Regions from separate parts of the Cedecea selenatireducens genome, predicted to be linked through region 2. Evidence: predicted binding sites of a transcription regulator. Region 2 holds the regulator's gene; each other region holds the start of a gene.

Region 1 (7,321 bases), on a different contig from region 2:
GCTCAATGGCGACTGTGGCGCGAGCACAAACTGGTTGTTCAGCAGGCCGTCGAGCGGCGTGTATTTCCAGTTTTCATGCTTGCGCGTCGGCAGCCCCAGACGCAGCAGCTGCTGCATATGCTGCTGGGCTACCTGCGAGCGCCCGGTCCCCTGTGCCTCAAACAGATGATGCCACTGCTGGAGGGCGTTGCCGTTACTGCTGTTCGGTAAGCCAGCCATAACCCTGCTCCTCCAGTTGTTTCACCAGGCTGAAATCGCCAGATTTAACGATGCGCCCCTGATACAGCACGTGAACAAAGTCAGGCTTGATGTAGTCCAGAATGCGCTGGTAGTGGGTGACCACGATAAATGAGCGTTTGCCGTCGCGCAGCGAGTTAACGCCCTCGGCGACAATCTTCAGGGCATCGATGTCCAGCCCGGAGTCGGTTTCATCGAGAATGCACAGCTCCGGCTCCAGCACCGCCATCTGCAGAATATCGTTACGCTTCTTCTCCCCGCCGGAGAAGCCGACGTTCACCGAGCGGGTGAGCAAATCTTCCGGCATTTGCAGCAGCTTGATTTTCTCTTCCATCAAATCCTGGAAGTCGAAGCGGTCCAGCGACTCCAGGCCACGGTATTCACGCACCGCATTCAGAGCGGTTTGCAGGAAGAACTGGTTGCTGACGCCGGGAATTTCCACCGGATACTGGAAGGCCATAAAGATGCCTTCACCGGAACGGTCTTCCGGCGACAGCTCCAGCAAATCTTTGCCCTTGAACTGAACCGAGCCGCCGGTCACCTCGTAGTCTTCACGCCCGGCAAGCGTGGCGGACAGGGTACTTTTGCCGGAGCCGTTCGGCCCCATGATGGCGTGGACTTCGCCCGGCTTCACTTCGAGGTTTAAGCCGCGCAGGATCTCTTTGTCCTCAACGCTGACCTGTAAATCTTTAATGCTTAACATAGTTTTCCCTTAATCCTTAACCGACGCTGTGTTCGAGGCTGATGGCTAATAATTTTTGTGCTTCCACCGCGAATTCGAGCGGTAACTCTGAGAACACGTCTTTGCAGAACCCGTTGACGATCATTGAGATGGCGTCATCTTCGCTGATCCCGCGCTGCAGGCAGTAGAACAGCTGATCTTCACCAATGCGTGACGTGGTAGCTTCGTGCTCCAGCTGCGCCGTGTTGTTCCGACACTCCACGTACGGGAAGGTATGCGCCCCGCTGTCCGGCCCGATCAACATTGAGTCGCACTGGGTGAAGTTACGGGCGTTGGTGGCCGTCGGCATAATTTTCACCAGGCCACGGTAGCTGTTCTGGCTACGACCGGCGGAGATCCCTTTCGAAATGATCGTCGATTTGGTGTTCTTGCCGATGTGGATCATTTTGGTGCCGGTATCCGCCTGCTGATGGCCGGAGGTCAGCGCCACGGAGAAGAACTCGCCGATGGAGTTGTCGCCACGCAGGATCACGCTCGGGTATTTCCAGGTGATGGCGGAGCCGGTTTCCGACTGCGTCCAGGACATCTTGCTATTCTCACCTTCGCACAGGGCGCGCTTGGTGACGAAGTTCAGGATGCCGCCGGTGTTGTTATCGCCCGGGAACCAGTTTTGCACCGTGGAGTACTTCACTTCGGCATCGCGGTGAATAATGACTTCCACCACCGCGGCGTGCAGCTGATAGCTGTCACGAACCGGCGCGGAACAGCCTTCGATGTAGCTCACGTAGCTGCCTTCATCTGCCACTAAAATCGTGCGTTCGAACTGGCCGGTTTTTTCCGCGTTAATGCGGAAGTAGGTGGACAGTTCCATCGGGCAGCGCACGCCTTTCGGGATGTAGATAAAGGTGCCGTCGGAAGCGACTGCGGCGTTAAGCGCGGCGAAGAAGTTGTCGTTTGACGGCACCACGGTACCCAGATATTTTTTCACCAGCTCCGGGTAATCGTGAATGGCCTCGCCGAAGGAGCAGAAGATAATCCCCTGCCCGGAGAGTTTTTCGCGGTAGGTCGTCGCCACGGAAACGGAGTCAAAAATGGCGTCGACGGCCACTTCACTGCCTTCCCGCACCGGGACGCCCAGTTGTTTAAACGCCTCTTCCACTTCGTTAGTCAGGAAGGCATTAGGCGGCTGCTGAACCGCGCCAGGCTGCGAGGCACAGGTATCGTCACAGCTGCCGCAGGACGGCGCGGAGTAGTAGCTGTAATCCTGATAGTTAAGCTTGTCGTAATTGGCCTTCAGCCAGTGCGGCTCTTCCATTTTCAGCCACGCATGGAACGCGTTCAGGCGAAACTCCAGCATCCAGTCCGGCTCGTTACGACGGGCAGAAATTGCCCGAACCACCTCTTCGTTTATGCCCTTCGCCAGCTGCTCGGTTTGCAGCTGGGTGAAAAAGCCCTCTTTATAATTGAGGTTTCCGGTCCAGGTTTTGACATCGTCAGTTGCTTCAGTATTACGAGACATAGTACCGCCTATACCCCAAAGCTTTCGCCGCAGCCGCACTCGTGCTGCGCTTTCGGGTTATTAAATTTAAAGATCTGATTCAGGCCTTCGCGCACGTAATCCACTTCGGTGCCGTCAATAAAAGGCATGGCGGAGAGCGGCACCCACAGGCGCGCGCCGTCGAACTCATAAACCAGGTCGTCCGGCTTTGGCTCGGTGACCGTGTCCAGTACGTAGCCAAAACCTGCGCAGCCCGTCTGTTTGATGCTCAGGCGTATGCCCTGTAGCTCGGGTTGTTTTGCAGCCAGGTCGCGAATATGCGCGCTGGCGGCCGGAGTCAGGGTCAGCCCCTGCCAGGCAAAATCGTTGGGATCAAAGGAACCGGTTTGCACATCCATTCTTCACCTCATCATTCTCTGCGCCCGAAGGCCGATACCCTTATGTTAATGATAACAATTATCAATACAACGTTATGAAAACAGGGGTATTCGCGAAACGCTGGTTTTTTGCGCGTCTTTACTAAGGATAGACCGTCGGCAAACTCTTGCAGATGGCGAAAAGAGCTGTTTAAACCACTGGTGTAAAAGGAAATATCAAAGAAGAAAAGCGCCTGAAGCCGACAAGGGAAAAGATGTATCGAAAATAACTATTTATGTGATTGGAAACGCACTGAATGAGAATCGCACCAACAAAGTACCAGTAATTTTCAGACTGCCAGCGGCAAAATCCCCGACCTCGATTTATCAGCTATCCTCCTGATAAGGAAAAAGGGAGTTTAGCCAGATGCTGAAAATGATAATGGTCACCGCCCGCGATCGCGTGAGGCTGCAGGAAATCACCGGCGTTCTTATCCGCTATGGCTTGCAGGACATCGTAAAACTGCTGGGGTTATCCTCGCTGCATAACAAAATCCGCGGCAGCAATGCCCATGATGCATTGCCAATGCCGCAACGCCTTTGCGCCGCGCTCGAAGAATTGGGTCCGACGTTCGTGAAGCTCGGGCAAATTCTTTCTACACGCAGCGATCTGCTGGATCCGGCATGGACTGAAGCGTTGAGCCAGCTGAATTCCAGCGCCAATCCACTTCCGTGGTCACAGCTTGAACCTCAGGTCATCGCGACGCTTGGCGCTGCGCCTGCCGACGTTTTTGCCTCATTCGATGAAACTCCGCTCGCCAGCGGTTCAGTGGCGCAAATCCACAGAGCGCGTCTGCGAACGGGCGATGAGGTGATTGTTAAAATTCAACGCCCCGGCATTGAAACCACCCTCAAAGCAGACCTGCGGCTGCTGCGTTATCTTGCCGAAAGCCTCGAGCAGCAGAGCCCGGCATTGGCCCGCTTTCAGCCTGTGATGCTGGTGCGTTATCTGGAGAATGCGCTGTATCAGGAGCTGGATTTTTGCCATGAAGCGGCCAACGGTGAAAAATTCTATCAATTCTTCGCCGGTTCCGACGATATCGTGATTCCGAAGATCTACCCGGAGTGGTGCAGCCCCACGTTAATGGTGCAGGCATTTTTGCCGGGCATTGCTCCGGTCGACGGCGCCCAGCTTGCCGCTGCAGGGTTTGACGGCCAGCTTCTGGCACAGACTGGCGCGAAGGCATTTATCGATATGCTCTTTAAGCTACGGATTTACCATGCAGACCCCCATCCGGGTAACGTGATGGCGCTGAAGGGTAACCGGGTTGGTTTTATTGACTTCGGGATGGTCGGCAACCTGAGCGAGGAGCGCCGCGATGAGCTGCTGTCGCTGATTTACGCCATTAGCGAGCGAGACACCGGCGGTATTGTCGACGCGCTTATCGTCTGGAGCGACCAGGACTCATTCAATCTCACCGATCTGGAGCTTGCCGCCGGTTATTTCCTGCAAAAACAGGGCAATCTCAGGCTACAGCTGGGGAAAGCGCTGACGGATATGCTTTCCACCGCCCGCGAATTCCGCCTGACCTTACCGCCCGATCTGGTTTTGCTCTTTAAGGCGCTGATTACCGCCGACGGCGTGCTGCTGAGAATGGATCCGCAGTTCGATATCATCAGCATTCTTCGTCCGGTGATTAAAAAGGAGATATTGAAACGCTATGCCCGCGCAGGAAGCCGCAGGCATCTGCTCAGGCTCGGCAACCGCCTGCTCGACGGTGGAGATGCACTCCCGCAAACTTTGCGTCTGGTCATGCAGAGGCTGCGCCACGGCAAATTACACGCGGATATCAACGTAGAGAATATCAATCAGCTGGGAAAGTCGCTTGAACGTGCGGCATCCACGCTGGCTCTCGCCCTTGTTTTAGCCGCCCTGATGATAGTGGTGACGCCGTGGCTGTTTGGCCTGAAGGTAACGCTATTGGGCATTCCACTGTTCCCTGCTCTCGCTTTATTGTGCGCCGTCGCAGGAAGCGTGTGGTTGATATTCAGATTGTTGAGGCGGTGAGCTTAGCCCCAGCAGAATAGCACCGAATAACAGTTATAGCTCCGCAAGACGGAGCTTCATTATTTTTCCAATGGTTATTTAATACAGGCTTGTAATCCAGGCATTAATTGGGACAGGTAAAAGATCCTGAGGGTGATCGCCACCAAATGTGGCCCACTTGCTTTTCCCACTAATAATGGTCGAGGCAACTCTGGCATTGGTCTCAGCATTATAAACAGAAATTTTGATTTCGATTCTGTCTGGAATACCGGACCACTGGGTAGCCCTGTCTTCCCAATGAAGGATCTGTGGAACCACATAGTAACCACGGCTAAGCGTATGCTTGTCTTTTAAACACATCAGATCTTCACAATCAGAATATACGCTAACGCTATCGGAGTGGCGCAAAATTGCTGCTTTAACGACTGTGGCGGTGGTTTCGCCAGACCCTGCATAGCTGTGGGTTTCATAGATCCCATCAGTAGGTTTTGCTACCGCGACGGGTAAATCCTTGACTAACAGCTCAGTGCTCTTTTGAACATTATTGGTACTGTATTTAGCGGAGCAACCAGCAAGTAATACAACAGCAAAAACAAACAACAACCGTTTCATTATAATTCCTTATCGTTTAAAAGCTGGCGATAGTAGCAACGTTGTTGATGTTTAACTTAAATGTATATCAATAAAATAAGTGTTATAGCGGCAATGATTAAGCAAGAAGACTTGCCAGCCATTGCCGCGACGAATTAATGCACAGTATGCCGCAGCACCGGATAGGTAAACAGCAATAAATGGGTAATATTTAACCCGACGTGAAACGCGACGGCAACCCACAGTCGCCCACTCCACATCCATGCCAGGCCGTAAATAAGCCCCGCCAGCGCGGCAAAAATAATCAGCAGCGGCCCACCGGCGAAATGGAGCCCGCCGAATATTGCGGCTGAAATAATCAGTGCGGCAACCGGAGGCATAAAACCGGATAAACGCTGCTGGAGATAACCCCGGAATAATACCTCTTCCGCCAGGGAAACAAAGAAGATATTGGCGAACAGGAACGGCAATAGCCACTGCGGGAAATGCGGTTCAATCTTCAATCCACCCAGCGCCACCGCCAGCAACAGCAAGCCGGGGATCAATGCAACCAGCAGGATCCAACCGGGCCTCGCAGGCCGATATTTGGGCTCGCTAACAAACAGCGATTTCATCACCACCAGCAGAATAAAGGGCACCAGTGCCTTATCGAAGTTGTAATACATGGAGAACGGTGCGCTTTGCGGCCCGGCAATAACCGAGTCCAGCACCTTTGGATTATGGAAACCGGGAACAGCATGGATTGTCATCCCCACGGCAGCGGCTACCAGCAAAAACTCAAGCATATATCTGACCGGCTTTCTGTTTTCTACTTTCAGATAAGCCAGCGCAAGAAGCGCAATTGCCGTGAGTGAAACAAGCGCCCGCCAGTCGAGTACGCCCTCAAAGGCCCCCCACACCACCGTCGCCAATAATAAGCCGAGAGAAATCTTTTTATTAAATTGCAAAACCAATAAGGCCGCAGCCAGTAATATCCACATAGTTTGTCCTTAAATTTATAAACATCCTGCGGCGGGCTTTGTAGCAAAATTAGCTGCGGATATATAGTTTTTTAAGAAAATTATCACATGAAGAAATTACAAATGGACAACCCACGCCCTTGATGGCCGGGCGTGGGCTTATTTCAGCTATGGATTTACACCACCGCCGTCGTCAGGCGAGAAGTGCAACACAGCTGGTCTTGCTGATCGTAAATATCAATTTGCCACACCTGATGACGACGGCCGGCGTGTACCGCCCGGCAAACGCCGCGCACAATGCCGTCGCGTGCTGAACGGATGTGGTTGGCATTTACCTCAAGGCCCACCACCTTCTGTTCGCCTTCGGTGCACAGGTAACCTGCCACCGAACCCAGCGTTTCCGCCAGCACCACCGACGCACCGCCGTGCAGCAGGCCAAACGGCTGCCGGGTGCGCTCGTCCACCGGCATGGTGGCCTCTATTTCGTTGTCATCAAAACGCGTAAATTCGATACCTACATGGCCGACCATATTGTTCACGCCCATTTTATTGAGCGCGGCAAGCGTGGCTTCACGTCGCCAAATCATCCGATAATCTCCAGAAGAGCCTGTAATGGATGCCGTACGCCGTTGCCCTCAACGCGCTTGACCTGGCTGCGGCAGGAGTAGCCGGTTGCCAGACAGCGGTTGCGCGGCAGGCGCTGCATCGCCTGGTGCCAGGATAGTTCATAGATGCCCAATGAATTGGCGAGATTCTTCACCTCGTGACCGTAAGTGCCAGCCATGCCGCAACAGCCAACGCTGACGTTCTCGAGTTTCGCGCCAAAACGAGCAAAAATGCCGGCCCACTGGTTCGGGGCCGTCGGTAAAGCAGTCACTTCGGTACAGTGGCCGAACAGGTACCAGGCTTCGCCCGGTGAGTCCTGTACTTTCCGTTCTTTCAGCACGGCCT
Region 2 (7,321 bases):
GTAAGGCGGGCGGTGATCGGGTCACCTGCCAGCGTGTCTGCACTGACCATTTCTGGCGACAGCTTAGACAGCGCGGCTTTCTGTGCGGAGGTCGCCGGAGCCTGAATACGGTTGTAGCTTGGTGCGCCAAAGCGTGCCGCCAGCTCGTCGTAATGCTGCTGCGGGTTTTTGCCCGTTACGGCGGTGATTTCTGCCGCCAACAGGCACATGATGATGCCGTCTTTGTCGGTCGACCATGGCGTGCCGTTAAAACGCAGGAACGATGCCCCGGCGCTTTCTTCACCACCGAAGCCGAAGCTGCCGTCGAACAGGCCGTCGACGAACCACTTAAAGCCAACCGGGACTTCCACCAGCTTGCGGCCCAGGTCTTCCACCACGCGGTCGATCATCGCGGAAGAAACCAGGGTTTTGCCTACCGCTACATCTTTGCCCCACTGCGGACGATGCTGGAACAGGTAGTTAATAGCCACGGCCAGATAATGGTTAGGGTTCATCAGGCCAGCAGGCGTAACTATACCGTGGCGGTCATAATCCGGGTCATTAGCAAACGCCAGATCGAATTTGTCGCGCAGCGCCAGCAGGCCCGCCATCGCACATTCGGAGGAGCAGTCCATGCGGATTGCGCCGTCTTTATCGAGATGCATAAAGCGGAAAGTCTGATCGACCTGATCGTTAACGATGGTCAAATCCAGGTTGTAGTGCTTCGCGATACGGTGCCAGTATTCGATCCCGGAGCCGCCGAGTGGGTCAACGCCCAGCTTCAGGCCTGCTTTTTGAATCGCGGCCATGTCGACGATATCCACCAGGCCTTCGATGAACGGCTGAACCAGATCCTGCTCCTGAACGTGGCCACTTTCCCAGGCTTTATCCAGAGAGATACGCTTCACGCCTTTCAGGCCGTCGGCCAGCAGCGCGTTAGCGCGATCTTCAACGACTTTGGTGACGTTGGTATCAGCCGGGCCACCGTTTGGCGGGTTGTACTTAATACCGCCGTCGTCCGGTGGGTTGTGGGATGGCGTGATAACAATCCCGTCCGCCTGAGCGCCGCCCTTTTGGTTATGCACCAGAATGGCGTTAGAAACCGCCGGCGTTGGGGTGTAGCCGTTATCCTGCTGCACAATAACGTCCACGCCGTTGGCAGCCAGCACTTCCAGCACGGAGATAAACGCAGGTTCGGACAGTGCGTGGGTATCTTTGCCCACATAGCACGGACCGGTGATCCCATTCTTCGCACGCTCTTCAGCAATAGCTTGCGCAATCGCCAGAATATGAGGTTCGTTAAAGCTATGACGCGCCGCACTGCCGCGGTGGCCGGAAGTCCCGAATTTCACCGCGTGTTCACTATTACCCACCACAGGCTTCAGCACGTAATACTGCGCCGTAAGCTGGGCTACGTTAATCAAATCGCTCTGTTGTGCAGGCTGGCCCGCACGATCGTGGTTAGCCATTGGCTCTTCCTTACTGACGCCAGGTTTTTAAATAGTGCCGCAAACCTTTTCAATCAGCTCCGCAGGGAACTGCATTGACTGCATGATGTGTTCAACCATGCTGCATTTACGACCAGTATTCGTATTGGTGATCACCCAGTATGGGGTGCCCGGAACATGTTTAGGCTTGGTTTGATTGCCGTTTGCCAGCAGCGTTTGCTCATCACCGGCAAAATAGACGCGAGTGCGGCCATGCAGGGATTCTGTCGCTTCGCCGAAGGTCTTCGCGTCCAGCTGATACAGCGTGGACAGCACCATCATAAAGCGGTTTACGGCCTTATTCTGAGCGGCATATTCATCCGAAAGCAGCAGCTCACGAACGGCGCGCACGCGGTTGCGGGCGGTGTTCGCAGGCTTCTCTTCAACAACGGGAGCCGCAGCGCGCTCAGGCGCGGCTGGCGTAGGAGTGGCTGCTGGTGTTTGCCCGGCGGTAAATTTAAGCATGCGCCGTAAAATGTCTGACGCGCTCTCGCCAATGTGCTTAGTCTGACTGGCAATGTAGCGGTAAAGCTCGTCATCAACTTCGATTGTTTTCATCTTAATCCAGTACGATATCTTTTCTGAATACAAGTCGTTGGGAGTATAGGGTCAAATCCCAACAGCGAACAGGAGGGGCGACTCAAAGTCAGAGTAAACTGAATATTTGCCGCACGCCCGCAGGAATGCCAACATGATACCCTAACCAAACGAACCAAAATAAAGAACTTTGCCATGAAATTAAATGCTCGCCTGCAAACTGCGCAACAATCGAATAGCAATTCCCCTATCGTACTGATCCACGGCCTGTTTGGCAGCCTGGATAATCTCGGCGTGCTGGCGCGGGATCTGGGTAAAGATCATACTTTGCTGCAAATAGATCTGCGTAACCACGGGCTGTCTCCGCGCAGCGACGATATGAGCTATGCCGCAATGGCCGGCGACGTTCTGGACACGCTTGATGATTATGGTATCGAGAAAGCCACGTTTATCGGTCACTCTATGGGCGGCAAAGTGGTGATGGCGCTGGCGGCTCTTGCCCCCCAGCGCATCGATAAACTGGTGATGATTGATATCGCTCCGGTTAACTATCAGGTTCGCCGTCACGACGAGATTTTTGCGGCGATTCGTGCGGTCACTGAAGCAGGCGTTGAGACTCGCCAGCAGGCGGCGCAGATCATGCGCGAACACGTAGAAGAAGAAGGCGTCATTCAGTTTCTGCTGAAGTCTTTTGCCGACGGCGAGTGGAAGTTCAACGTGCCGGTGCTTTGGCAGCAATACGAAAGTATCGTTGGCTGGCAACCCGTTCCCGCCTGGCAGCATCCCGCCTTATTCATCCGTGGCGGGAACTCGCCGTATGTTGATGAAAGCCACCGCGAGGCGCTTTTAAGTCAGTTCCCGCAGGCTCGTGCGCACGTCATCGCTGGCGCGGGCCACTGGGTTCACGCTGAAAAACCGGAGGCAGTTTTACGCGCAATTCACCGATTTATCGACGCGGAACCGAAAAACTGATTAAAAACAGAACGACCGGCCAGCAGAAGTCGCTAACGCGTTGGCGGGAATGGCGCGCTGATGTATGATGGCGCGCTTAATTGCACCGGCACCCTGCCCCTGCAGCCAGAATTTCCTGTCAGTATCCTAATCATGGCAAAAGAACAAACGGACCGTACTACATTAGATCTGTTCGCGGACGAGCGTCGCCCCGGGCGGCCTAAAACCAATCCGCTCTCGCGCGATGAGCAGCTGCGTATTAATAAACGCAATCAGCTTAAGCGCGACAAAGTGCGTGGTTTGAAGCGAGTTGAGCTAAAACTGAACAATGATGCGGTCGACGCCCTCAACCAGCTTGCCGACGCCCGCAGCATCAGTCGTAGCGAACTGATCGAAGAGATGTTGCTCGAGCAGCTTAAAAAGCTGGGATAGCGCTTTCTGTTGCCCTGCCCGTCATCTGAAATCTCAAAAGGGTGAGCAAAACCATGTTGCAGACTGTGCACCCCGCCGTGATAGCTGTTTCCGCTGGTGGAGCTGTTCTGCTATGATTGCCCTATACGTGGGCATTGAACGGCCAGCATACTATTAAGTTTCAAGAGGTTATTTTACTCATGGCAATCGTAGGCATTTTTTTCGGCAGCGACACCGGTAACACCGAAAATATCGCAAAAATGATTCAAAAACAGCTCGGTAAAGACGTTGCTGAGGTGCATGACATTGCTAAAAGCAGCAAAGAAGATCTCGAAGGTTTCGACATTCTGTTGCTCGGCATCCCAACCTGGTACTACGGCGAAGCGCAGTGCGACTGGGATGATTTCTTCCCTACTCTCGAAGAAGTCGATTTCAACGGTAAGCTGGTTGCGCTGTTCGGCTGTGGTGACCAGGAAGACTACGCGGAATACTTCTGTGATGCGCTGGGTACCATTCGCGATATCATCGAACCGCGCGGCGCCGCTATCGTAGGCCACTGGCCGACCGCGGGCTACCACTTTGAAGCGTCAAAAGGCCTGGCAGACGACGACAACTTTGTCGGTCTGGCCATCGACGAAGACCGCCAGCCGGAACTGACCGCCGAGCGCGTTGAGAAGTGGGTCAAACAGATTTCTGAAGAACTGAATCTGGCCGATATTATTAACGCCTGATTTGTCTGGCGCAAATGCAGCGTTTGCGCCATCTTGATAGCTTGTAGCAATGAAAATAATTGCTACAAGTTTGTAACTTTCTCGTACATCCCTGTACAATGTCTTCCTGACAGCTTGGCTGATAATTACTGTAAATGGCGACGCCGCCACGATTTTTCAGCCTCATTTTGCACCATACTTGCGGTTCCCATTTAGAAGCAGCAGTTCTATAATGAGACGCATTACTCTTTACGCTCACTGCAGTTTGAGCGAATCGTTAAGCAACAGGACACTTTCCGCATGACTGACAACAATACCGCATTAAAGAAGGCCGGCTTGAAAGTCACGCTTCCGCGATTGAAAATCCTCGAAGTGCTGCAAGAGCCGGTAAATCATCACGTCAGCGCGGAAGACTTATATAAACGTCTGATCGACATGGGCGAAGAAATAGGCCTGGCGACGGTCTACCGCGTGCTGAACCAATTTGACGATGCCGGGATCGTGACCCGCCATAATTTTGAAGGCGGCAAGTCCGTTTTCGAGCTGACCCAGCAGCATCACCACGATCACCTTATCTGCCTCGATTGCGGCAAAGTAATCGAGTTCAGCGATGATTCTATTGAATCGCGCCAGCGTGAAATTGCCACACGCCACGGTATCCGCCTGACTAACCACAGTCTCTATCTGTACGGACACTGTGCCGAAGGCGACTGCCGCGAAGACGACACCGCGCACGATCCTAAATAAGTAATCCGCATTAACGAACGCTGCCGAACAGGTGGCGTTTAAAAGCAAAAACCGGCAGGTTTCCCTTGCCGGTTTTTTTATTGACTGAAAAAACGTAATCAGCTGTTATTCGCGCGAATTTCTTGCCAGATTTTATCGCAGCGAACCTTCGCGGCTTCATCATTCCCGCTCTTTCTTGCCTGAATGCATTTCTGATAATCCAGCACGCTCACGGTCTCTTTTTCAACAAACGCTTTGTGCTGTTTTTCCTGGCGCAGTACGTTCAGCACGCTCTGGCAGGCTTCGATTTTATCCGGGTTGCCTTCTGCGGTATTGATACAAGCGCTGTAAGCCTGCTTCAGATGTGAATCTTCCGGCGGAGCCGGGGGCTGAACGCAGGCGGAGAGCGTGAAAGCCACGGCGGTAACCAGCAGGATTTTTTTCATGTTCAGTTCCTTATAAAAAACGGGCGCTTGCGCGCCCGATTTAGCATTAGAAGATGGTGAACGGAGCAATAACGATAAATTTCACGTCACGCTCATCCTGGAACATGTTGCCGTAACCACCGCCCCAGCTTGGGATATCGGAGTGGTTGTCGTACTGAGTGAAGTGCAGTTTGAACAGCGTACCTTTCGCACGGCCTTCCTGCACGGTGTACATTGCGTCGAGGCTGTATGAAGACTCTTTGATCTTGTTGGATGCGATATCCTGACGGTTACCGGAAGCATCAAGCGCCCATGTGGCTGGTTTTGCATCCCATGCATAAACATAGGAGCCCCCAACAGCCCAACCCGGCAGATTCCAGTTGCTCAGGTCATACATTGCGCCGAAGAACACGGCTTTTTCGCCGTTGGCGTTGAAGTCAGAACGGTTATCCCACCACACATCGAGACGGCCGTTTGAAGAGGCATAGGTTGGCGTCATACGCTGCAGGAAGTAACCCTGCTGGCCTTCTGCCTTCACCATGGTCCCTTCCAGACGCAGGTCAACCTGGCCAATTTTGTAGCCTAAGGTCAGCGCCTGCAGCCACGCGGTACCGTCATAAATATCGTTGATGGTGTTGTTAGAGGCTTTATCACGGGTGCCGTAGAACTGGTAGCTGGTGCTCAGCGGGCTGCCTGCAACGTCAAATTTGTAGCTCGCTTTCGCGAAGTACTGGTCAACAAAACCTTCAGCCTGACCAAATGCCCCTTCCAGAATCAGGTCATTTTTGAAGTCATATTTCGCGCCGATGGAGTGCAGATAATCAACTTTGGTCTTTTTGTCGTTCTGGTAGAACTTGTCCGTTTCCAGATGCCATGGAGCCTTGTACTCGTTGGTCCACATGTAGGAGAAGCTCAGCGCACCTGCATCGCCATAGTCGAATGCCGCCCCAGCTTCAGCCCCCTGATAGGTACCAGGCATGAAGCTCCAGTGTGGCGCTAACAGCGTTTGGCCGGTTGGCTGGATATAACCCGCACGAGCCCAGACCGGGCCGTACTTAAATTTAGCGGCCGCTTTATAAAGGCTGATGCCGCCTTTATCGCCGGAGTAGTCTTCGCTGTAGCCTTTGTTTTTAGAGGAGAATGCGATTTCGTTTGGGTGGCCGCTGGCGCTGTCTTCGGCCATCTCAATGGCGGTGAAAGCGGCGATATCCAGGCCAAACATGTCGGCTGCGTAGCCGGACTGGAAGTCCAGGTTAGCGTTCCAGGTTGAGTGTGACAGGTTAGTTTTGTACTTACCGTCGGTCACATCTTTACGGTCACGTTCGCGCTGCCAGTAATAGACGCCACCGGTCAGCGTTGAGTCATCAACAAAGCCCGCAGCGCTAACCTGCGGAGCCACTACAAAACCTGAAAGAGCGGTAACGCTTGCAATAGCAAGAGCAAGCGCACTACGTTTGCCACTAAACGTACGCATAGTTAAATTCCTCTTTGACGTAAAAATCATCGTCTGACGTGAAAAGCGCCATTGACGAAAAAAGTAAAATTGCCCAAAGGCTAAAAGCGGTTTCTACCTGACACACCCGCATTACTGCTGCTCATAGACTATTTTTCGCGACGCGAATTATCAATGACTTTGTATCAGAGATTTCCTGGAGTATGACAGAGAGCACATAATCTATGTGCATTTGTAACAAAATCGCTCAGCAGATGCTTAGCCCGCAATCCGATTAATTAACCACATAAAATTCTTTTGAGAGCGCTTTCATTATAAGCATCAGGATATTACGGAGAAGAGATGACTGAGTGCGAGGGAATGATCTGAAGAGTGTAAATGAGAATTAATTCGCATCGCGAATGTGTACTGCTCGTTAATACCAGGTAACCAGAAAGAAAAAACGCCGCATTGAGCGGCGTTTTTATCAGACGATTAACGGCAATTATTCGCCGATTTTAGCCCAGGTATCGCGCAGGCCAACGGTGCGGTTAAATACCAATTTTTCGGCCGTCGTGTAACGGCTGTCGAGGCAGAAGTAACCTTCACGCTCGAACTGATAAGCCTTACCTTTTTCTGCGTTCTGCAGGCTTGGCTCAACGA
Region 3 (7,321 bases), on a different contig from region 2:
GGCCAGGAGGCGGCCTGACGAGCGCACAGCGGCTGCAAAATGGCTATCGCCTGAGCCATTGAAATGCCGCTAAACCAGCGTTCCCCCACCCGCACCGCATTCGGCTGAACCTCAATCGTCTGCTGCAGGCTTAGCTTCTGGCTAAATCCTGCGGTGATGGTGTCGGTAAACTTCACGCCCACGCAGATAACCAGCCCGGCGCCTTCAATACCCTGTTTGACCGGCGGCTGGCTGGCCGCTCCGCTGTAGGTGCCGAGAAAACCGGGTTGGCTTTCATCAAACAGCCCCTTTCCCATCAGCAATGAAGCATGCGGCACGGGCGTGCTGTTCATCCATTGTTGAAGCGTTTTTTGCAGGCCGTAGCGCTGGGCAAGGAAATCTGCCAACAGGGCAACGCTGCGGCTTTCGGCAATTTTGGCCTGCGCGCAATGGCGGAAGGCTTCCAGAGTGGCCGGTTCAGCCGCCGTTTCAGTCGCAATCAGTCGTTTTGAGGGACGTGTCGCAGGCGCTTCTGCAACATCGCTCGGCAGTAACAGATAGCCGGGACGCTGATGCCTGAGGGCCTCGAGGATCACGCGATCAATTTCGCTACAGGCGTTGGCGGGCGTTAGCGAGGCCTGCGCCACCGAAACTTCTTCCGCGATGCGCAGAAAATGACGGAAATCGCCATCACCCAGCGTGTGGTGAAGCAGCTCTCCACGCTGCTGGGCGTGGCTATTTGGCGCACCAACAATATGAATGATGGGCAGGTGCTCTGCGTAACTTCCCGCCACGCCGTTAAGCGCGCTCAGCTCTCCGACACCGAACGTGGTCAGCAGCGCCGCCGCCCCCTTGCAGCGGGCATATCCGTCGGCAGCATAGGCCGCATTCAGTTCATTAGCACAGCCAACCCAGGCCAGCCTCGGATGGGCGATAACGTGATCCAGGAAAACAAGGTTGTAGTCACCGGGCACGCCGAAGAGGTGACCGATCCCCGCTTCGTTGAGCCGGTCGACAAGATAGTCTGCCACACAGTAGCGCATAGGATTTTCCTTCTATGAGGGCTTGCTGTGAGTATTGAGTAACCGGGATCGGTGTCGAGAATATATCCGATTTTAGGGGTGGAACGTGGAATTTACAGCGGGATACGGCGTATTCTGGATTGTGAAAGCGTATACACTAATTTCTCTGTTACCCATAAGGATGGCAATAATGACCTGGCAGCCTGACCCTGAACGCTATACATCTATGGAATACCGTCGCTGCGGCCGCAGCGGCCTGAAACTGCCCGCTATTTCCCTTGGCCTTTGGCATAATTTTGGCGATGAAACGCTGCTGGAAACCAGCCGCCAGCTGCTGAGAAAGGCCTTTGATCTCGGGATTACTCATTTCGACCTCGCCAACAACTACGGGCCGCCGCCGGGCTCGGCCGAGTCCAACTTTGGCCGCATTTTGCGGGAAGATTTCCATGCCTGGCGCGATGAGCTGATTATCTCCACTAAGGCGGGCTACACCATGTGGGACGGGCCTTATGGCGACTGGGGCTCGCGCAAATATTTGATTTCGAGCCTCGACCAGAGCCTGAAGCGCATGGGGCTGGAATACGTCGATATTTTCTATCATCACCGCCCGGACCCGGAAACGCCGCTGGAGGAGACCATGCGCGCCCTCGACCATCTCGTGCGCCAGGGTAAAGCGCTGTACGTGGGGATTTCTAACTACCCTGCAGACCAGGCGGAAAAAGCCATTGATATCCTGAACGATCTCGGCACACCCTGCCTCATCCACCAGCCGCGTTACTCGATGTTTGAGCGCTGGGTTGAAGGCGGCCTGCTGGATTTGCTGCAAAACAAAGGCGTCGGCAGCATCGCCTTTTCCCCTCTTGCCGGCGGCCAGCTCACCGACCGCTATCTGGGCGGTATTCCCGCTGATTCACGCGCCGCCAGCGGCAGTCGCTTCCTGAATCCGGACCAGATAACGGAAGAGAAACTGGCCAAAGTGCGCAAGCTTAATGCGCTGGCGGAAAAACGCGGGCAGAAGCTGTCGCAGATGGCGCTGGCGTGGGTACTGCGAGATGAGAAGATAACGTCGGTATTAATTGGCGCCAGTAAAACCAGCCAGATAGAGGATGCCGTGGGCATGCTCAGCAAACGAGGTTTCAGCGAGCAGGAACGCACTGCAATCGAGGCCATTTTGGTGTAAACGCTTACCTTCTCTCCCTGAATCAGCCGCTAGCTTGTGCAAAAAGTGCTGCCGTCGGTGATTTAGGAATTGTGTAGTTCATCGGACTGTTTGTCGGTTTGTAATATTGTGTTAACAAGCCGCAACACGGCTAAGAGAACCAGGGAGAGAAAGTATGTTCAGGTCATTAATGCTTGCCCTTGCCTTACTGGCCGCGGCGCCGATGGTGGCTAACGCGGGTGAAATTACCCTGCTGCCGTCGGTTAAGTTACAGATTGGCGACAGGGATTATCGCGGCAACTACTGGGACGGTGGCAGATGGCGGGACCGCGACTACTGGCACCGAAACTATGAATGGCGCGATCGCGGCTGGCATCACCACCGTGGCTGGAACAAAGGCTGGGATCGCGGTCGCAACAGCTACGAACGCGGCTATCGCGAAGGCTGGAGAGATCGAGACGACCACCGTGGCAGAGGCCACGGCCACGGTCACCGCCACTGATAAAAAAGGGCTGGATTATCCAGCCCTTTGCATTTTATCCGCTTTACCCGGCAAGATTAATTGCCAAATAGCGTGCCGAAAATCAGCCACAGGTTCAGCGCCACCACCACCGCCACAATCGCCCAGCCGACAAGCTTCACCCAGCGCACGTTAACCAGGTCACCCATCAGCTTTTTGTCGCTGGTAAAAATCAGCAGCGGCACCAGCGCCAGGGCAATCCCGAAGCTCAGCAGAACCTGGCTCATGACCAGAATACGGGTAGGATCGAGCCCCATCATGATGACCACGAAAGACGGCGCCATGGTAATAGCCCGGCGTACCCACAGCGGGATATAGAAGCGCACAAAGCCCTGCATGACGACCTGCCCGGCGAGCGTCCCGACGACCGTTGATGACAGACCTGCCGCGACCAGGCTAAGGCCGAAAATCGTGGCCGCCGAATGGCTCAGCAGCGGCTCCAGCGTTTTATAGGCATCTTCCAGCTCGGCAACGCCGGTGTGCCCGGTAAAGTGAAACGCCGCTGCAGCGGTCGCCATCATCGCCAGGTTGACGAAGCCGGCAATCGTCATGGCTATCGCCACGTCCCATTTGGTCGCGGAATAGCGCTCTGCCCGGTTGCCCGCATGCAGGTGCTGGGTCAGCGAAGAGTGCAGGTAAATCACGTGCGGCATGATAGTCGCCCCCAGCACGCCGGCGGCAAGATAAACCGCCTCGGACGTTGGCAGGCTTGGGATCAACATTCCTTTGCCCAGCTCCGCAAACTTCGGCTGGGAGAATATCAGCTCAACGATGTAGGCCGCGGCCACAAACAGCAGCAGCCCGCCAATGACTTTTTCCAGCGGCTTTTGCCCGCGGCTTTGCAGCATCAGGATCAGGAAAGTGGCGATCCCGGTCAGCACCGCGCCCTGCAAGAGCGAAACGCCAAGGATCAGCTTAAAGCCGATGGCCGCCCCGATAAACTCGGCGAGATCCGTCGCCATCGCAATGATTTCCGCCTGAACCCAGTAAATCCACACCAGAGGACGCGGATAATGGTCGCGGATTTGCTCCGCGAGATTTTTGCCGGTGGCAATCCCCAGCTTGGCGGAAAGCACTTGAATCAGCGCCGCCATCAGGTTGGCCCACACCACCACCCACAGCAGCTGGTAGCCATAGCTCGCCCCGGCCTGAATATTGGTCGCGAAGTTACCGGGATCGATGTAGCCGATAGCGGCGATAAACGCTGGCCCCATCAGCGCCAGCCGCAGCTTGCGCGCGGTACGCCCGGTGTTGCTGTCAATGCGACTGCTTGTCATCTTCTGCCTCTGAGATATAGCCTTTGCTATGTTTCATGCTATCAAAGTGAGAATGATTATCAAGTTCATTTAATGCGGGGAAATTGATTTCTCTGATAGCTGAAAACGATAGGCAGGAGGCGTGAGATGGCGATTCTGGATGCCGGTTAACGGATTAACATTCAACCAACGTGTAAGCTGTTAGCCAGTTATCCTAACGTAACTTTTAGCTTCTTTACTTAACATAGCAGAAATGTATGGTGGATCACTATTTTTGCGTTCCGTCACAGCTCATCACTATAGTGTGGAATTGATCTCGTTTTCTTATTGCTTGTTACATAGAATGTGCAACGAAATTAAACCTGCCTCATATTTGGAGCAAATATGTCCCGCGTTTTGCACTTTGTTTTAGCGCTTGCTGTGGTCGCGCTGCTGGCTCTGCTGGTCAGCCCTAACCGCAAGCAAATTCGTATTCGCTTTGTCATTCAACTGTTAGTGATCGAAGTTTTACTGGCCTGGTTCTTCCTGACCTCAGACGTCGGCCTGGGCTTCGTAAAAGGTTTCTCCGAGATGTTCGAGAAACTGCTCGGCTTCGCTAACGAAGGGACAAACTTTGTCTTCGGCAAAATGAACGACGAAGGCCTGGCGTTCTTCTTCCTGAAGGTGCTGTGCCCAATCGTGTTCATTTCTGCGTTGATCGGTATTCTGCAGCATATCCGCATTCTGCCGATTGTTATTCGCGCCATCGGTACCGTGCTTTCTAAAGTCAACGGTATGGGTAAGCTGGAATCCTTTAACGCCGTAAGCTCGCTGATTCTGGGACAGTCAGAAAACTTCATCGCCTATAAGGATATTCTCGGCAAGATGTCGCGCAACCGCATGTACACCATGGCGGCAACCGCGATGTCTACCGTGTCCATGTCAATCGTGGGCGCGTACATGACCATGCTACAGCCAAAATACGTGGTTGCCGCGCTGGTGCTGAACATGTTCAGTACCTTTATCGTGCTGTCGCTTATCAACCCGTACCGCGTGGATGAGAAAGAAGAAGACCTGCAGATGTCTAACCTGCACGAAGGTCAAAGCTTCTTCGAAATGCTCGGCGAGTACATTCTGGCAGGTTTCAAAGTGGCGATTATCGTTGCCGCTATGCTGATTGGCTTCATCGCGCTGATTTCTGGCCTGAACGCGCTGTTCGCGGCCGTGCTGGGCATCTCCTTCCAGGGCATTCTGGGCTACATCTTCTACCCGGTTGCATGGGTGATGGGCGTGCCGTCCGGCGAAGCGCTGCAGGTCGGTAGTATCATGGCGACCAAACTGGTTTCTAACGAATTCGTTGCCATGATGGATCTGCAGAAGATTGCTGGCTCCCTGTCTCCACGTGCGGAAGGTATCCTGTCCGTGTTCCTGGTTTCCTTCGCTAACTTCTCTTCTATCGGCATCATCGCGGGCGCGATTAAAGGCCTGAACGAAGAGCAAGGTAACGTGGTTTCCCGCTTCGGCCTGAAGCTGGTTTACGGTTCTACGCTGGTAAGTATCCTGTCCGCGTCCATCGCCGCGCTGGTTATCTAATTTTTGCGTATGAAGAAACCGGTGCCATGCACCGGTTTTTTTATGCCCGCGATTCGGCGGCTACCTCTGCGCCCCAGCACACTCTGTTACGCCCCTGCTGCTTAGCCAGATAAAGCCGAATATCGGCCTGGCTCTGTATCTGCTCCAGCGCGCCGTCCGGCGCCTCTTCATGGGAAGCAACGCCCAGCGAAGCCGTCACCAGCAGCGTGGATTCATCCTCAAGCTTAAGCGGCGTGTTCACCAGCATCTTGCGTACCCGCTGGGCGACGGCAATAGCCGCATGCAGGTCGGTATCAGGCAGGTAGAGACAAAACTCCTCGCCGCCGATACGCCCGACGATGTCCTGGTTACGAATTGCCTGCTGAATACAGCGCGTGGCGTGAATCAGCACGCGGTCCCCGACCTGGTGCCCAAAGCGGTCATTCACCTTTTTGAAGTGATCGAGATCCAGCTGAATCAGGGAGTAATCCACATACTGCGGGCTTATGCGTCCGGTCGTCTCAAAGAACCCACGCCGATTAAGGACGCCGGTCAGGTCGTCATGGAGCGCGTGTCGGTGCATTTCCTGCTGCAGCTGCCCCATATTACGAATCAGCCGGCAGATCATACGGTGCGAGCCAAGCAGGATAAGAATGACGGTCAGCCACATCAGCATCAGCAGGATGCTGAAGCGCCCAAAATCCTCATGCAGTCCCTGCCTGACGGTCTGGATACTCACCAGAATGGCTCCTGTCCCGGTCACTTTACCGAAGGTGGCGTAGGCGTAGCCAAAGCGTAATGTTCCCCGAGACTCACCGGTCAGTTTTGCAAGAATAGCCAGCCGCTGTTTTTCGCTGAGCTGATAGCCATTTTGCGAGCCAACCGGGCGTGTTAACGGGTTCATCTTTTTATCAAAAAGCAGATAGGTGCTGTGGGTGTCTTCTGGTAAAGCGCTGGAGAGAAACAGCCGCATCGTATCCGTGGTGACGGCAATGCCAAACAGCCCAATCCACCGATCGTCAAAATCAACGGGGAGCGAGCCGTTAATCAGCGTTTTACCCGTATCAGCGATGTTTTGCCGCGTCCAGAAAGGCTCCCGCCGGGGATTAAGCATCGGTGAACCCAGCACAAACGAGCCCTGTATTTCCCTCGGGTTAGCGCTTTGGATAAGCAGTTTGTTCACATCTGGCGACAGGGAAGCAATAAAAGCGCCGGAGCGCGACATGTAATAAATGCTGGAGGACAGCCGGTTGCTCCCACCGGCCAGCGGGAAGAGATCCTGAATGTCGCGCAGCGCCTGGTATTCGCGCCGCGTTAAGCTTGCTCTCTCTTCTTCAGTCTGATTTTTAAAGGGCCGAACGCTATCGGGGATGGCTAAGCTTTGAATACGCAGCGGCGACAGCGTCTCTTTGTTGCTGGCCCGGGCAGCAAGCTGCGACAGCGGCGTGAACTGAGGCTCATGCAGCGTTTCAATAAACATACGTCGCAGGTAGCGCAGGTTGTCCATCTGATATTGAGATTTGCTTTCAAGCCTGGCGATAACGCTTTCAAGATGGCTGAGCTGGCTGGTGCGATACCCGTGGTTAAACAGCTCGCCCTGCTGCCAGAACATGAATGTTATCAGCAGAAACAGCGACAAAAAGCACACATGGGTTATGCGTAGTGTCTTGACCATCGGCAGATGGAAATAGCTCATCAACGACGTGCTCACGGTGATTCCTTTTTAGGGCGCAAAGGAGAGCGTCAGGGCTTCAACTGCTGCAGAGGTTCGGGTTTCCCCACCAGATAGCCCTGCAGGAACTGGACGCCAAGCTGCAGCAGGATTTCGCGCTGC

Evidence for each region. Region 2 encodes Fur, which represses iron uptake genes when iron is present. Its sites were predicted from a motif close to ATAATAATGAGAACNACTATCAA; they were not measured.
Region 1: the regulator Fur is predicted to act here: its motif matches at 2,858-2,880, upstream of sufA (Fe-S cluster assembly scaffold SufA).
Region 3: the regulator Fur is predicted to act here: its motif matches at 3,998-4,020, upstream of ACE38U_RS04030 (Nramp family divalent metal transporter).

Annotation. Positions count from the first base shown of each region.
Region 1 is NZ_JBHIKW010000011.1:104,219-111,539, reverse strand. Features, by position in the region: gene sufD (Fe-S cluster assembly protein SufD) at 1-219, opposite strand, end outside; gene sufC (Fe-S cluster assembly ATPase SufC) at 194-940, opposite strand; gene sufB (Fe-S cluster assembly protein SufB) at 957-2,438, opposite strand; gene sufA (Fe-S cluster assembly scaffold SufA) at 2,447-2,815, opposite strand; gene ACE38U_RS17480 (ABC1 kinase family protein) at 3,201-4,841, shown strand; gene ACE38U_RS17475 (DUF4823 domain-containing protein) at 4,920-5,432, opposite strand; gene ACE38U_RS17470 (CPBP family intramembrane glutamic endopeptidase) at 5,567-6,391, opposite strand; gene menI (1,4-dihydroxy-2-naphthoyl-CoA hydrolase) at 6,547-6,957, opposite strand; gene ydiJ (D-2-hydroxyglutarate dehydrogenase YdiJ) at 6,954-7,321, opposite strand, start outside.
Region 2 is NZ_JBHIKW010000009.1:76,887-84,207, reverse strand. Features, by position in the region: gene pgm (phosphoglucomutase (alpha-D-glucose-1,6-bisphosphate-dependent)) at 1-1,448, opposite strand, end outside; gene seqA (replication initiation negative regulator SeqA) at 1,476-2,024, opposite strand; gene ybfF (esterase) at 2,199-2,975, shown strand; gene ybfE (LexA regulated protein) at 3,108-3,386, shown strand; gene fldA (flavodoxin FldA) at 3,566-4,096, shown strand; gene fur (ferric iron uptake transcriptional regulator) at 4,376-4,822, shown strand; gene chiQ (ChiQ/YbfN family lipoprotein) at 4,921-5,247, opposite strand; gene chiP (chitoporin ChiP) at 5,294-6,700, opposite strand; gene glnS (glutamine--tRNA ligase) at 7,164-7,321, opposite strand, start outside.
Region 3 is NZ_JBHIKW010000002.1:245,939-253,259, forward strand. Features, by position in the region: gene ACE38U_RS04015 (alpha-keto acid decarboxylase family protein) at 1-1,022, opposite strand, end outside; gene mgrA (L-glyceraldehyde 3-phosphate reductase) at 1,192-2,181, shown strand; gene ACE38U_RS04025 (DUF2502 domain-containing protein) at 2,336-2,662, shown strand; gene ACE38U_RS04030 (Nramp family divalent metal transporter) at 2,719-3,975, opposite strand; gene ACE38U_RS04035 (NupC/NupG family nucleoside CNT transporter) at 4,321-5,508, shown strand; gene ACE38U_RS04040 (diguanylate cyclase) at 5,549-7,198, opposite strand; gene ACE38U_RS04045 (EAL domain-containing protein) at 7,231-7,321, opposite strand, start outside.